3 regions of the Tigheibacillus halophilus genome follow, and region 3 is predicted to be linked to each of the others. Evidence: riboswitches for the same ligand, from Rfam matches in the RefSeq annotation. Region 3 holds a riboswitch; each other region holds the start of a gene.
What was found. A riboswitch is a leader RNA that binds a small molecule or an ion and turns the genes downstream of it on or off. The one in region 3 is predicted to bind S-adenosylmethionine.

Region 1 (5,423 bases), on a different contig from region 3:
CAAATCCAGCTTTTTTAAAAACGCTGGTGCTTTCTACTCTGTTCAACATCTCTTCTCCTTCAACAAGAACAAAATCTTTTTCGCTTGTTGAAAAAGGATTAAATGTGTTTGATTCATGATATAAACCGCCTACTACTACTTTCATGTCATCACCTCAGAAGAAAAAATTATATGTTTGACATATGTGACAAAAAATCTATTACCAAACTTTATCACTTATCCAAAAATTTAGCTTTCAAGATCCTCAATAATCTTGTGGTGGAATTTATCCAGCTTATAAAACAACAGCAATATCACTTGCAACGCTGTTATAATAATTGGAAAACCAAACGTTAGCATTTTCATCATGTCTTTTGCATTGTCTGTCACTGCAGCGGGGTCATAGCCGGCAAACCCTAAAGCAAACCCTACCAAAGAAGATCCTATAGCAACACCTACCTTTAGTGAAAAGCTATAACTGGATGTTAATAATCCTTCCAGCCGATTGCCGAACTTCCACTCATGGTAATCTATCGAATCTCCCAGCATTGTCAGATTAGCAGGATCACCGAACCCAACTAATATATTTGCCAGGAAAAATAAAGTGGAGAATAGAATTGTTGAATCGCTTCCAAGCAGGTATAGAACAATAAACAGTACGGTTGCTATGGCATACATGATCACACTGGAATTTCTGCTTCCCCATCTTTTTAGAACAAAGAAAGCTAAAACTGTCCCAAGCAGATTCGCAACATTGAGCAAGGTCAAATAAAACGGTATCATTCCGGGTTGTCCAAGGTAATACTTAATATAGTATATTAAAGCTGCATTCATCGTCCCTGATCGAAGAAACCACAATGTGGCACTAATCGAAACAAGACTCCAGCTTCTATTTTTCATCATATCTTTTACGGATTGACCTAAACTAACCAGCTTATCCGTGTTTTTGGGAACAACTCGCTCATGACAGCTCTTAAAGGTAACGAAGTACAAAACTGTAGCAACCACTGAATAAATACCCATCGTAATAGGAAACCCTATTTTCTCATCGCCATTGCCAAGTAAACTTGCCAGAGGTAATGTAGCCGCAGCAACAATGATCGTTGCAATCGTCCTGCCCATTCCCCTGTAACTATTGAGCTCCGCTTTCTCCCCTGAATCCCTGGTCATCCTCGGCATCAGCGATGCATAAGGCAAATTAATGGCAGTAAATGCCATTCCAAGCAGGGTGTAGGTTATATACGCGTAAACCAATTTCCCTCCTTCTGAAAAGCTTGGCGTAATAAAAGTCAGCACGCTGATAACAGCTAATGGAATAGGCAAATAAAGTAAATATGGTCTCGTTTTTCCATGCTTACTTTTTGTTTTATCAATAACAATTCCCATCAAGGGATCATTGATGGCATCCCATAACCGGGTAACAATAAACAATGTACCTGCAGCAGCAGCCGTTATCCCAAAAATATCCGTGTAAAAGAAAAGCAAGTAACTTGAAACCATGCCCCACACAAAATTCGAAGCAATATCACCAATGCCATAGCCTATTTTTTCCTTCGTGCTTATCTTACCTGTCACATTCGCACCCTGTACTTCTGTTTCCTTTAATGCATCGGCCAATACCAACGCCTCCCCCTGAAATGTTATCGAACCCGCTCTTCGTCTCTTTGATCACCGCTTTCATTACTTCAGTTTGATTTGATTCATCGTTAACCCGTTTCCACTAACTCAACTAATCAAAAAATTAAATCAGTAAACCGCTGCCAAAACTATTAATATACTCGGTACCGAATTGTCCATTTTCCGCTGTGTGCCGAACCGGTTACTTGGAAACGAATTCATTTGTTCATGCAAGTAAATGCACAACTAAATTAAATTAATTAACAAACTAAATATAATAGTTAATCCAAAGATTGTCAACAGTCCTGTTATGTTAAATTTTCGCTGGAATTTATTTTTATCTATCTTGGTAAGGTTGTCCACCAGCGTTCTTGGAAACGGCGTCGTTTGTTACGTTGATGCATTTAAAGCGATATGTTGCGTCATCTTTTTAACAAATCTACATTCCAGCTTTCAAGTTTAAAACCAATTTACAGAGATTTCCAAAAAGCGTTTGACAACGTTTATTTGAAAGTTTATAATTCACTATAATTTAATATATTACGTTTCATTCTTATCAAGAGAGGTGGAGGGACTGACCCTGTGAAGCCTCAGCAACCAGCAGACACTGCATGGTGCTAATTTCAGGGGATACACTGTATTCCGAAGATGAGAAAAATCGAAGCATGATTGAAACACATCATCCTTCTCTCATCTTATGGGAGGAGGTTTTTTATTGTAAAAAGAACAATAAGCAGGGATTTTTACATAAATAAAGTATTTTTATAGGAATAATATATTTTAAAACGGAGGAATAAATCATGACAACTTATGGTTTGTGGTTAATTTTATTCGCATGTCTCTATACATTTGGATTAATAGCAGCGGGACATGTTTCACGAAAAAAAGCCAATCGGCATACAGGGTTTTTCGTTGGCGGCCGAGCTTTCAATAAATGGATCGTCGCCTTTTGCATAACCGGTTTATTTTCAGGATCTACATTTATATCAATAGTCGAATTGTCCTATCTATCTGGCGTATCAGCAATTTGGTATGGAGTCGCGGAAACGACACAAATATTGATTATAGCTTTCTTGATCATTGGGCCATTCAGGGAAAAGTTGGTAGTCACCGTTTCCGGAATGATCGGAAACCGTTATGGCAGATCAGCGCTTGGTATTGGCGGTGCAATCACTGCCTTTGCTTTTCCGATGTGGTCTGTAGCTACTGCTATTGCATTTGCATCAGCCGTCCACGTATTCACTGGGGTTTCCCTGACAATATCCATCGCATTTACGGCGCTGCTTTTATATATTTATTTGCAAGCTGGCGGCATGTGGTCCATTGCGTTTACACAAACGATCAACATCTTCTTGTTCGCAGCTATGTTTGTGATAGGAATTGTTGCATTTCTGCTTAATCCTGGCATAGACGGCTTGCTTGCATATGCCACTTCCAATCCGGAAATGTTTCAATTTGGCAGCGTCGGAATTCAAATAATCGTCGCATGGTTTGGTACATTTTTGGTCAATGTGATACTGGCTCAGGCAGCATTTCAAATGGCTCTTTCCTGTAAGACACCAGAAGAGGGGCAAAAGGGATTGAAAATAGCATCCATTTTCGGCATCCCTTTCATTGTATTAGGTACATTGTTTGGAATCTCGGCTGCAATTGTTGTTCCAGGGTCCACACTTGGTTTGGTAGCGCTCCCGCAATACTTGATGGAGGTGTTGCCTGCACCCCTTGTCGGTTTATTTTTCCTCGGCGTTTGGGCTTGCGCCCTTGGATGGGGAGCACCGTGCCAATTTTCCGGTGCAACAAGTTTAGGCAAAGATGTAGGAAGCGCCCTTCATCCCACAGCCACCTCTGACCAACTCATCACATATACGAAAAGATCCTTACTGATACTCACCGTACTGATGATCGTCTTTGGCATGCTCAGGACAGAGCAATCTGCATGGTGGAATGTATTGGCCTGGACCATGAGGAATTCCGCGACATTCGCTCCAGTGGTTGCTGTATTGTTCTGGAAGCTTGCTACAAAAGGGGCCGTAGTCAGCTCTATGGTTACCGGGTTTTTATCTGGCATTGTGTGGTATCACCTTGGCGGATGGCTGCCGAATGAATTCTATTTAAATATCCACCCGGTCTGGATCGGGATGTCAGCCAATATCATCATCCTTGTCATCGTAACGTTCATACAAGAAAAAGGTAATATAAAAGTCAATTTGTTCTCAACAGGGGCAAAAAAGGGGTATTATGCATTCGCATTTAGTGTACTGTTGGTTCTTACACTTATCGCAGGATTTCACACGATTTATGATTTGGGATTACTTGGTATAACGCTGTTCACTATCATTATCAGCCTGTTCATAGCCATTATTATCTTGATACCGGAATCAAAAGCAGAGGAGCAGCCCGTGAGTCGGCAGATGTCGATGTGAAGTGAATGGAAGAAGAGGGCTATTAATAAGTAAGTTTTCTCCTGCTTCAGTTCGAAAGTGGAGCAGGAGATTCTAACAATAGACTGGCTTGACATGAGGGATTAGGCGCGCACTCCTTCTGGGATTTTCCCATGAAGGAAGGTGGTGCCATGGATACGTATAACGTATTAAGACTGATGATTTTTTTCGGCATGTTAATCGTGTTTATCGTGTCCCAAAATAAAAAATAATCCCTCCTGTGCGCTAGCCAGCTCGCGAGGAATTATTTCTCTTTCTAAGGCTGCGCCTTCCCCTTTCGTTTGGGTAGCACAATATAATATTTTTACAGGCTTTTTTATTTCCAAACAAAGCAATAAGATTAATAGCTTTGATAGATATATATTTTCAGTAGCACGGCACTTTAGTTATAACCGTTTGATTCAATCTTTTCCATCACTGAAGAGGCTGTCTCTTGAACCACTGCGTCCAAAGCTTCAATATTTTGCTTTCCTTGTGTTTGCAGCCATTCTCTTGCATCACCCTCGCCCAATTCAGAATAGATCTTTACGCCATCCTTCCAAGTGGCTCGACCGCATAAAACACCGTTAAAATTTGATCCCGCAGCATGTGCAAACCGTAACGTTTCTTGAAACATCTCTGCGCTCACTCCGGCGCTCAGGAAAATGAATGGTAAACCTGTTGTGTAGCTCTGTTCCTTAAAATATGCTTGCGCTTCTTGTTCGGAATACACTGCCTCCGCTCCGTGTCCCTCCACGTAATCCATGTTGACAGGGACTTCCACTTTCAATACATCCACTTCATATCGCGATTTAGAAAATTCCTTCATGGACCCGTTTACTTTATGCGGCTTCACCCTTGCATAAGCCTTACTCTTCGAATCTGCAATGTGTGCATCATACGTTACAATCTCCAGAAAAAACGGAATATCTTCCGCCCTACATTCCGCGCCGACGCGCTCGACAAAGGCGTGTTTTTGATCATTGATAGCTGCAGGCTCATCGATATCATAATAAAGAAGGAATTTGATAGCATCCGCCCCTTGTTCTTTTAACCGGCGAGCTGACCATATTGATAAAAGATCTGGTAGTCTGCCAGGCTTGGTCGTATCATAGCCCGTCTTTTCATATGCGAGGAGTAAACCGGCACTGGAAGACCGCTTTTCCGCTGCAGGCAGTCCATATTCGGGATCTAACAGAATAGAAGATGCATAAGGTGTAAGTTCTTCGGAAACAATACTTTTAAATGCTTCTATATCCTCTGTAGTAGCTTCCTCGCTCATCATTCTTTTTAATGCACCACGCTGGTCTATCGCTAGTGCACTGATAATCCCGTTTTCATTCATTATGTTTTTCAATGCCAATCTCTTTTTTTCGCTTACTGTTCTCATTTTATACTCCCCCTTTT
Region 2 (5,423 bases), on a different contig from region 3:
GTTATGGTGACGTTGCTTCTAATTTTGTTTGGGGGATGGTTAATAGTTACTTGCTATTTTTTTACACGGATGTCTTTGGTATTACTGCCGCTGCTGCGGGGACACTTTTTTTGGTCACACGCATTTTCGATGCGGTCAACGACCCGATCATGGGGATCATTGTAGATAAAACAAAGAGCAAGCATGGAAAAACACGGCCGTATTTATTATACGTAGCGATTCCCTTTGGTATATTGAGCATTATCACTTTCATCACTCCTGACTTGTCTGTCACTGGAAAGGTGGTCTATGCCTATATAACTTATGGACTGCTTGGGATTGTTTATACCATGATCAATATCCCATATGGGGCATTGATGCCGCTGATGTCAAGAAATTCCAAGGAAAAAGGCGAGTTGAATAGTTACCGGGCTATCGGACGGTCGGTAGGTGCCATCATTGTCGCCTCACTGACCTTACCGCTTGTGAATTTCCTTGGTGGGGGCAATCAACAGCTTGGGTTCCCTGTCGTCATGGGCATCTATTCAGTCATAGGTGTGGTATTTTTCTGGCTTACGTTTAAAAACTGCCATGAACGAGTGCAGACTGCCAAACCGGACCAAAAAAATCCGGAAATTAAAAAATCGCTTGTTCAAATGTTTAAAAATAAATACTGGCTGCTTGTATCCGCCAATTCATTTTTATGGTTCGTCAGAATGGGAATCATGAACGGCGTACTGATCTATTATGTCAATTATGTGTTGAAGGAGCCTAATATGGCACCATTTTATTTGACGTTGTTAAATATAGCAAACCTAGTCGGCGGATTCTTTGCACTATCGATCTTAAGAAAATTCAGCAGTCGTAATTCGAGTATGCTGATGTATGGATTAGCTGCTGTCCTGTTGGCATCGTTATTCCTAGTAGAAGGTCAATCAATGATTCTGTTTTCCATTATTTTCTTTGCGGCAAATGTACTGATTGGCTACGGAGACCCGGCCACACTGACCATGCTGGGTGATTCCATTGATTACCAGGAATGGAAATTCGGTACACGACCTGAAGGATTGCTTGTATCCAGCTACAGTTTTTCAACAAAATTCGGTGTTGCGATCGGTTCGAGTTTCCTCGCTTATGCCTTGAGCTGGGCAGGCTATGATCCGAATGCGATTACAGAAGGTGCGAAAACGATGATACGCACATTGATGCTCAGTTTGCCGATCCTGATCACTGTTTTACAAGTAATCATCTTGTATTGCTATAAATTGGACAAGCATCATGCAGATATTGTGAAAGATTTAAATCTATAATCAAGTAATGGGGGAATTATCAATGAAAATAGTTACTGGTTGTTTGTATCACGAAACAAATACCTTCAATCCATTTCCAACAACTGTAGATGACTTTGTTCTTGTTGAAGGCAAAGAGGTAGAAGAACGCCTTGCCAGTACAGAGGTATTTGAAAAAAATGGAGTAGAAATCATCCCAAGTATTTATGCTACAGCTTTATCATCTGGTATCGTAAAAAAAGAAGCATACCGGCACTTTGCTGACAAATTCATTTCCGTTCTTGAAAAACACAAGGATATCGATGGTATCTGGATGCATTTGCACGGTTCTATGGTAGTAGAGGAAATAGGATCGGGAGAGCTGGCATTATTGAAAGAAATCAGGCAGCACATAGGATATGAAATTCCGATTTCCTTGACACTTGATATTCATGGCAATTTGGCGGAGGATCTCCATGAATATGTCAATATCGTTTATTCTTATCGTACGGTACCGCATGTTGACCAGCCTGAAGTGGAGCGTATTTCAGCGCAGCTGCTGGTGGATGCGATTGCTCATCAAGCTAAGATCAGGCCATCTTTTAAAAGCCTGCCAATGATTATCCCTGGTGAGAAGGCTGTCGGAGCAAGTGAACCGTTACGCTCGATATTTAACAAATTAAAGGAACTGGAACAAATGGAAGGCATTATCAGCGCCAACTTTTTCATATGCCACGCCTGGAATGATACGGAAAATACCAGGTCATCCATCTTTGTAGTGCCAGAGTCTGAAGCATATAAAGCCCTTGCCGATAAAGTGACGGAAGAATTGGCAGCATTTGTGTATGACCGCCGCCACGAATTCGAATTTCAGGCAAAGGTTCTTGAGCCTGTTGAAGCAATCCAGCGGGCACTTGAAGGAGCATCCAAGCCTGTTTTCATATCGGATTCGGGTGATAACTCGACTGCAGGAGCACCAGGTATGAGCACGCTGCTCCTGCAAATGTTGAGAGACAGTGATTTGAAAGATAAAAAAGTATTGGTTTCCGCTGTTTATGATGCAGAGGCTTTTCAGAAGTTGAATGGTCATCAGATTGGGGAAAAGGTAGCTGTCAAGGTCGGGACAGATATGGATGAATACAGCAAGCCTGTCGAGTTGGAAGGTATATTGAAATCAAAAGGCGATCTGCTCGGGTATTTGAATGCTACAAATGATAAGGTAGGGGAAGTATGTACACTTTCCATAGGAAATCTGGATGTGATAATAGCGAATCGCGGCGATTCATTCATTACCATCAATCATTTCACTCGCGCCGGCGTCGAAATAGAAGATTATGATGTGATTGTCGTGAAACAAGGATATCTCTTCGATGAGCTAAGCGCCATTTCCAAGCTGGATATTTTAGCGATGACGCCTGGATCGACATACCAGCGAATTGAAAATATCGACTATAAAAATATTCCGAGACCTATCTTTCCGATGGAATTAGCTTGATCTGTTTCTTTTTTCACCGGTAGAACCATATAGACAGTGTGAGTCAAAAAGGATGTATACTCTGTTAAGAGGGCATCCTTTTTGACGATTAAAGGTAGCATATTTTTTAAAAAATAAAACCTAATGGTTGAAATTTTGGGGTGAACTGTTATGATAGATGAAACAATTTCATGAAAAGTTCTTATCCAGAGAGGTCGAGGGACTAGCCTAAAGACGCCTCAGCAACCTGTCCAGTGTCTGACGGACAAGGTGCTAATTCTAACAAGTGCTGCAAGCTTGGTAGATAAGAAGATGACGATCACTCTTCATTCCTTCTTATCGGGGGAATTTTTTATTTGCAGAAATGAAATATTTTGTAAAACAACTGCAGCTAAATAATGGTCAAACAAACCTAAATATTTAAAAGGAGCTGAAGAAGATGACAACAATACACACAGTGAAAAAGGCACCTTTTCGAGGGGAGCAAGTAGGCAGTTTTCTGAGACCGGAACGATTGAAGCAAGCTAGAAGCCAATTTGCCTCTGGGAATATCACCTCAGAGCAGCTGCGTGATATCGAAAATGAGGAAATTGTCAAACTGATTGAAAAACAGAAAGAGGCCGGCTTGCAAGCAATCACAGACGGAGAATTCCGCCGATCATGGTGGCATTTTGATTTTCTGGAAGGGCTGGAAGGTGTGGAAGGATTTGATCCGGATATAGGTCTGAACTTTGTCGGGATTGAAGCAAGAAATCGTTCTATTCGTGTGACAGGAAAAGTAGATTTTCCAGCCGATCATCCCATGTTAGCGCATTTCCGTTTTCTGAAGGAGCATACAGGACCAGATCATACTGCGAAGATGACAATCCCAAGTCCGAACATGCTGCTGCTGCGGGGAAGCATAGATGAAAACATCTATGAAAATATCGAAGCGCTATTGCCGGATTTGACGAAAACATATCAAAAAGCAATACAGGCATTTTATGATCTGGGCTGCCGATATCTCCAGCTTGATGATACTTCCTGGTCTTCTTATTTATCCGAAAAGGGCCGCACAGCTATTCGAAAGCTTGGATATATACCTGAAGACATGCAGGAAATTGCGGCGAAGGCGATTAATGAGTCATTGGCTGGGCGACCGGATGACTTATTGGTGACCATGCATATTTGCCGTGGAAATTACCGGTCACATTATTTTGCAGAAGGTTCTTATGATGCGGCTTCCAAAACTATTTTTGGGAAACTCGATGTGGATGGTCTGTTTTTGGAATTTGATGATGAACGTTCCGGCGGATTCGAACCATTACGTTACGTGAACCGGGATGATTTATATGTCGTGCTCGGCTTGATCACGACAAAAGTCGGAGAAATAGAAGACAAAGCTACCATCAAAAAAAGGATTCAGGAAGCCAGCGAATACCTGCCGCTGGAACAATTGTGTCTCAGTCCACAGTGCGGATTCGCTTCCACGGAAGAAGGCAATGATATCAGTGAGGGGGACCAATGGAATAAGATCCAGCACGTCATTGAAATTGCCAGGGAAGTCTGGTGATTTCTGAACGTAGGGATAGTAAAGTGTACCCTTTTAAAAAAAATAAATATCCAGCAAGCTTTCAGAAGATGATCTCTGTATTGAACAGGGGTCATCTTTTTTACATGCCGTTGATACTAGTAACGGCCGGCTCATACAAAATGGCCGAAGGATGATTCTTGAGGGGTATGTATTGCAGTGACTTGGAAGAAAAACAACAACCTGCATAGCTATAGAAAAACTACTCATCTGACATTTTATCACTGTGCAAATAGGGAAAATACGTTCGCCATATTTCCGTCATATTTCAGGACATTTCCAGTGATTTGTATCACAAATAGGATGGTTGCGTTTTCATATGTTGGAAGGGATGGGGAAGTTTCCTGAAAAAATGCATGATGAAAATGAAATGGAGGGGTGTTTTATGAGTGTGCAAACGGTTGCTTGGATTACCAGTTTGTTCTTTATGCTATTAATTACTGTTGTATTCGGTGTAGTGACGCTGAATGCATCCAAAGAAAGGGTACCATATGATCCGATTAAAAAGAAATGGTACAAAGCCCGAAAATTTTATGCAACCATGTTGGTTGTTTTCCTGTTTGCCATGACAATCCATACATTGCGTGATTTGCCTTATGAGATGCCAGTATATGGCCAGGGCAAAGAAGCGACTGTTGTGGATGTGGAAGCAATGCAATTCGGCTGGAATATGAGCCAGACGGAGTTCAAGGTCGGAGAGCCTATTGAATTCGATGTAACCAGCAAGGACGTCAATCATGGATTTGGCATCTACAATGAAGACAATCAAATGCTCGCTCAAACACAGGCGATGCCGGGATACACCAATAAGGTCTACATCACATTTGATAAACCAGGGACATATGAAGTACTTTGTCTGGAATATTGCGGACTTGGCCACCATTTGATGACCGGCAAAATTGTCGTAAAAGATTAGGGGGGATCGTATATGAGTGCAACGATGAATCAAATGACTTTAAAGCCTGTTGAACATAGTGAAATAAAAACACATAACAAACTGGTTAAAACTTATTTAATCATTGGCGGTTCTGTTATCGCGGCGATGGTTGTTTTTGGAGTTTTGATGCTTTTGCAGCAAGGCGGTGCCATTCAATTGTCATCTGCTGCGTTTTACCAGTTTTTGACCATCCAT
Region 3 (5,423 bases):
AGGTCCACGCCTATTAAACTATTGATCGTATTGATCATGCTGATTGCATCAGCACCTCCGCGCTGTGCAGCGCGGGCAGTAGCAGTGATGTCGGTAATATTGGGTGTCAGTTTTGTGATGACAGGCACCTCTGCGGCCTCTTTGCAATATAAAGTTGATTTTTCTACTAAGTCTGGATGCTGGCCGACTGCCGCCCCCATCCCCCTTTCAGACATACCATGCGGGCAGCCAAGATTTAATTCAAAACCATCAACTCCCACGTCCTGCACCCGTTTGACTATTTCGTGCCACTTATTACGTTCGGGTTCTACCATTAATGATGCAACAATAACCCTGTCGGGAAACCTTTTTTTTGTTTCATAAATTTCCTTTAAATTTTCATCAATCGGTCGATCAGAAATTAACTCAATGTTATTAAATCCGGCTACCCGTTGCCCATTAAAATGATGCGCACCAAAACGTGAAGTGACATTCAGTACGGGTTCACCGAGTGTTTTCCATACAACGCCACCCCATCCAGCTTCAAATGCGCGCTGTACCTGGTATCCTGTATTTGTTGGTGGTGCAGAGGCAAGCCAATAAGGATTAAGGGATTTGATTCCTGCAAAATCGATGCTTATATCTGCCATATTCATCCTCCCAAACGGTTACTTTACATTTTTTGCTAGACATGCGCAGTTTCAGTCTCTTTTAATTGCTGATGTACTGCGTATGCCGTCTCTTTCCCCTGCTGTGCCGCAGTTACTACCATTGCTTCACCGATTCCTTTTCCAAAAACGACATCACCGGCAGCATAGACCTTTGGGTGTGAGGTTAAGAACGTTTCACTATCTACCTTCACAACACCACCATGGTGTTCAAGACCAAATGCATCAATCAGCTGCTGATGCCGCGTCTGACCAATTGCTTTCACCACGATATCAACATCCATTAAAAATTCAGATCCTTCTATCTGTACTGGCCGCGCACGCCCATCAGAGCCCGCCGATTGCAACTTCATGCGCACGCACTCCATTTGCCGGATACGACCATTTTCATCACCGATCAAACGTTTAGGTGCCACTAACCATCTGAATTCAACACCTTCTTGTTTGGCAAATTCATATTCAAAATCATATGCCGACATTTCTGCCTCCGTCCGGCGATAAAGAATTTTAACATTTTCGGCACCGAGTCTCACTGCTGTAGTGGCACCATCTATCGCTGTATTGCCGGCACCGATAACAGCCACACGTTTCCCGATAAACGCAGTTGTATAACGCTCGTTTTTGGCTTCTTCCACCAAGTCAATGGCATCATAAATTCCTGACAGTTCTTCTCCTTCAATGCCCAGCATCGGTACTTTTGACATGCCCGCTGCAAGAATCACCGCGTCATAATCACTCATCAGATCTGCAGCAGATACATCCTTGCCCACTTCCGTGTTTGTATGAATCTTCACACCCAAATCCGCGACCTGTTTGACTTCCCACAATGAAATATCCTTCGGCAGTCGGAATGGAACAATACCATGCGTATCTAGTCCACCTGCTTCAGCCTTGCTTTCAAAAATCGTCACGTCATACCCCAACAGTCCAAGTTCACGCGCTGATGACAATCCTGCCGGCCCACTGCCGACAATAGCGATTTTTTTTCCGTTTTTTTCTCCAGCTTTAAACAGTACCTTTTCGTTTTTAATAGACCAATCGGTGGCAAAACGCTGTAAGTCACCAATCATAATAGGCTTGGTAACATGATTCAGCACACAAGCTCCTTCACATAATTCCTCAGTCGGACAAACTCTGCTGCAACTGGCTCCCACTGGATTTGCCTCCATGATTGTTGTTGCCGAGCCTTTCAGATTCCCGGATGCAATTTTTTTGATAAAACTTGGGATATTTATCCCTGTGGGGCAGGCTTTGATACAAGGTGCATCGTAACAGTAAAGACATCTGTGGGCTTCGTCTAACGCTTCTTGTGCATTGAAACTAGGCCTGGACTCATCAAAATTTTTTGCCAGCGCTTCTGCTGACAGTAAATTTTGCAGTAAATTTTCCACTGAAAAGCCTCCTTACAGAACTTATGGACTTATTATTTAGCAAATCATATCTCATGTTTATTTTTACAAACCATGACTATCGATTCTGGTTGGATGTTGAAATCACCCCCTAAAAATCGAACATATTTGAACATAATTTATCTCATCTATTTTATGCAATGCTTAAAAAGTAAGCGTTTGCATTATTTACTCGCTATTATAATGATTTTGAATTAATTATATAATTGACATAGTGTAACATCATTACAATCATTATTAGGCACTTTGTAGCGATTTAAAATTTGCAAAGACATTATATTGGATGAAATTTTCCTGTCACGGCATCCACACGTCCGCAAATAAAAAACAGTAGCGATGATTGATCCTACAATCCCATACTGCAGCACTTTCAGACGTTTTTCCAAGTATTCAAACGGTGACAGCGCGCCCAGTATTTCCTACATTTTTCTCATATGTTTTCCTAGAACAGATAAATTGATAATCCCACCGGCGGCATCGCCAATCACATACATGATAACAAACCATCCCTGTTGAAAAGGCTAAAGGGGACCCTGAGAACATGAACACGCACATGGATGTGCTTTGCATAGTTAACGCAGAACGGCGGGACAATATGCGGTCACCAGGTAAATAAGAATCTGGTGATTTGGAAGCTTTTTTGGAAAAATTTAACCCGATGCAGGAGAGGATTAATCAATAAAGGATAAAAATGACAACATCCAACCTCACTTTTCATTCCTCTCCTTATCCTTTAATTTATCATCCCTATCCTTGATGAATACATGATAATACCCAGAGCCAACCAAAAAAAGGCCATGGAACGATATACTAAAAACTGTCCCCAGGGAATTAAACATCTACTTCTCCCCTTGCAAATATAAATAATCTAGTCTAGTTCAAATTTATGTATGTAAACAAGCAATATTACAAAAAAATGAGAATCTGCCCTGGCACTTCTTTCCGAAAGCTGTCACGCTATTAACAGTTACAATCTATTTCTTGACATTTTAATTTTCGAACAGTAAAGTATGAATTAATAGAAAATTGCATAGTAATCATTTTCTTATCCAGAGAGGTGGAGGGACTGGCCCTGCGAAGCCTCAGCAACAGACAAACATTTTGGCGTAAAAACGCATAAATGCAGTACTGTGCTAATTCCAGTAGTGAGAACTAGAAGATAAGAAGAGCGAGCAGCCTCATGCAGAACCCTCTTCTTTTTTCTGGAAGCGGGTTTTTCTTGTTCAGGGTTATACAAATTTATTTACAGTCAACACATGAAAGGAAGATGATCTAATGACAAACACAACCATTACTGTAAAGGCACCTTTTCGTGCAGACCAAGTAGGCAGTCTTTTGCGTCCGAAAAGCATTCATCGGGCAAATGAAGAATATAAAGCAGGCAAAATTTCTGCCGAAACATTACACGAGATACAAACGGAAGAAATCAGACGGGCAGTGGATAAGCAAATTGAAATTGGCCTTCAAGCTGTGACAGACGGAGAATTCCGGAGAAACTGGTGGCATTTTGACTTTCTGGAACAACTGGACGGTGTTGAGGGGTATGTTTCCAAAGAAGGCCGCCCATTCAAAGGGATCCAGACAGAAAAATATAACATCCGCAATACCGGTAAAATAACTTTTAAACCTGACCACCCTTTCATTAGAGATTTCAAGGAATTCAAGAAAATTGTCGGTGACCGTGCTGTCGCCAAACAGACTATTCCCAGTCCAAACCAGTTATTTCCTGCCGGTATTCGGAATAAAAACGTTTATCCGGATATAGAAGACTATGCCAAAGATATCATTCAAGCCTATCGGGATGCAATTCAGTCCTTTTATGATGCAGGCTGTCGATATCTGCAATTCGATGATGTCTATCTGGCCGGCCTATCCTCCTCTGAAATGCCATATAGCGATGGTGAATTTACAAGAGAAGAACTAATAGAGCTGGCATTAAGCGTCGTCAATCGAATTCTGGAGGATAAACCAGCAGATTTAGTCATTACTACCCACCTTTGCCGCGGTAACTACCGTTCAAAATGGGCTTTCGAAGGGGGTTATACGCCGATTGCTCCTTACATTTTCGCAAATGAGAAAGTGAACGGATTCTTCTTGGAATACGATGACGAGCGTTCGGGGGATTTCGAACCGCTTAGCTATATTCCAGAGGGGGGCCCATCCATCGTTTTAGGGGTTCTTACCTCCAAAAACGGAAATTTGGAGGACAAGGAAACGATCAAGTCGAGAATAAAAGAGGCTTCCAAATATGTGCCACTTGACCAGCTATGCCTGAGCACACAATGTGGTTTTGCATCCACCCATCACGGAAACGAACTGACCGAAGAAGATCAGTGGCATAAATTGCGTTTTGTTGTAGAAATTGCGAAAGAAGTGTGGGGATAGGACAGGCGGTTCATACCTAAAGGATCTGGGACAAAACCCAAAGTTTTATCCCAGATCCATCTAATGAATAACTTACTTCCACCTTTCGTAGACCTATTTCTACCTGTTCAGTGCATGTTATGGGCCCATCTCGCTCCTATCTTCAAATTTGCTGACCCGCCAGCTTGAAGTCCTTCTTGAAGTGCCTGCATTTCTTGGTTAAGGGAAGGATATATATGAATAGAAGGAAACTCGATTTGGCTTGGTGGCCGGGCAGATTTTGCTGCTTCTGCAAATTCTTTCAAAGCAGTTTCCAATTGTCTCAGCTGATCAGCCTCAAGGTGGTCTTCTATTGCTGGGTGCTTAGACCCAGCGATCACGAGATAGCCTATCCTTTGCGCTGCAACAACTGCTGGCCAGTATGTTTCAAGTGCTTTACGCTGTTGTTTTAATTCCCCAGTAGCATTATCATAAACAGACCTCACATTGACCAGTGCAGTTTCGACGTTGCGCCGCATTTTTTCAAATTTCTCTTTGTCTATTTCTTCCTTGAAACCCTCGGGAGACGTGAGCATGACAAGCAGCAGCTTTCCTTCTTTTTCAATCAACTGCCCAAGAACTGCCGGCAATCTAGTGGAGGAGGCATGCCGCCATAACAAAAGTCCCCCAATTACACCAATGATACAACCTGTTATCGTATCCAACAGACGTGTAGAGATTAGACTATCAGCGGTGACACCGCTCCTGCCACTTTCCGCCATGAGCAAAGCAAGCGGTGTGATAAAGGTCACCCCAAATCCATAATTACGTGTAATGGTGAATTGAATACAAAATTGTAGTGCCATGATAGCAAAAGCAATAATAAAAGGGGACGACTGTAGAGCAACAAGTCCCGCTCCGATAAATATTCCAACTGCTGTTCCAGCGGCCCGCTGAATGGACCTATGAAAAATCGTTACTGGGGTCGTCCCATTCAATACAGCTGCACAAGTTAAAGGTACCC

Region 1: another riboswitch for S-adenosylmethionine. It lies ahead of ACFSMW_RS07600 (sodium:solute symporter family protein); the one in region 3 lies ahead of ACFSMW_RS00685 (5-methyltetrahydropteroyltriglutamate--homocysteine S-methyltransferase).
Region 2: another riboswitch for S-adenosylmethionine. It lies ahead of ACFSMW_RS13640 (5-methyltetrahydropteroyltriglutamate--homocysteine S-methyltransferase); the one in region 3 lies ahead of ACFSMW_RS00685 (5-methyltetrahydropteroyltriglutamate--homocysteine S-methyltransferase).

What each region holds. Positions count from the first base shown of each region.
Region 1 is NZ_JBHUIZ010000005.1:264,804-270,226, reverse strand. Features, by position in the region: gene ACFSMW_RS07610 (M81 family metallopeptidase) at 1-145, opposite strand, end outside; gene ACFSMW_RS07605 (MFS transporter) at 229-1,596, opposite strand; SAM riboswitch class I at 2,147-2,251, shown strand; gene ACFSMW_RS07600 (sodium:solute symporter family protein) at 2,397-4,019, shown strand; gene lacD (tagatose-bisphosphate aldolase) at 4,420-5,406, opposite strand; gene ACFSMW_RS07590 (fructose-specific PTS transporter subunit EIIC) at 5,422-5,423, opposite strand, start outside.
Region 2 is NZ_JBHUIZ010000013.1:34,636-40,058, forward strand. Features, by position in the region: gene ACFSMW_RS13630 (glycoside-pentoside-hexuronide (GPH):cation symporter) at 1-1,289, shown strand, start outside; gene ACFSMW_RS13635 (M81 family metallopeptidase) at 1,312-2,742, shown strand; SAM riboswitch class I at 2,921-3,032, shown strand; gene ACFSMW_RS13640 (5-methyltetrahydropteroyltriglutamate--homocysteine S-methyltransferase) at 3,161-4,273, shown strand; gene ACFSMW_RS13645 (cupredoxin domain-containing protein) at 4,677-5,207, shown strand; gene ACFSMW_RS13650 (cbb3-type cytochrome c oxidase subunit I) at 5,220-5,423, shown strand, end outside.
Region 3 is NZ_JBHUIZ010000003.1:24,991-30,413, reverse strand. Features, by position in the region: gene preA (NAD-dependent dihydropyrimidine dehydrogenase subunit PreA) at 1-629, opposite strand, end outside; gene ACFSMW_RS00690 (NAD(P)-dependent oxidoreductase) at 665-2,038, opposite strand; SAM riboswitch class I at 3,099-3,222, shown strand; gene ACFSMW_RS00685 (5-methyltetrahydropteroyltriglutamate--homocysteine S-methyltransferase) at 3,332-4,441, shown strand; gene ACFSMW_RS00680 (FUSC family protein) at 4,549-5,423, opposite strand, start outside.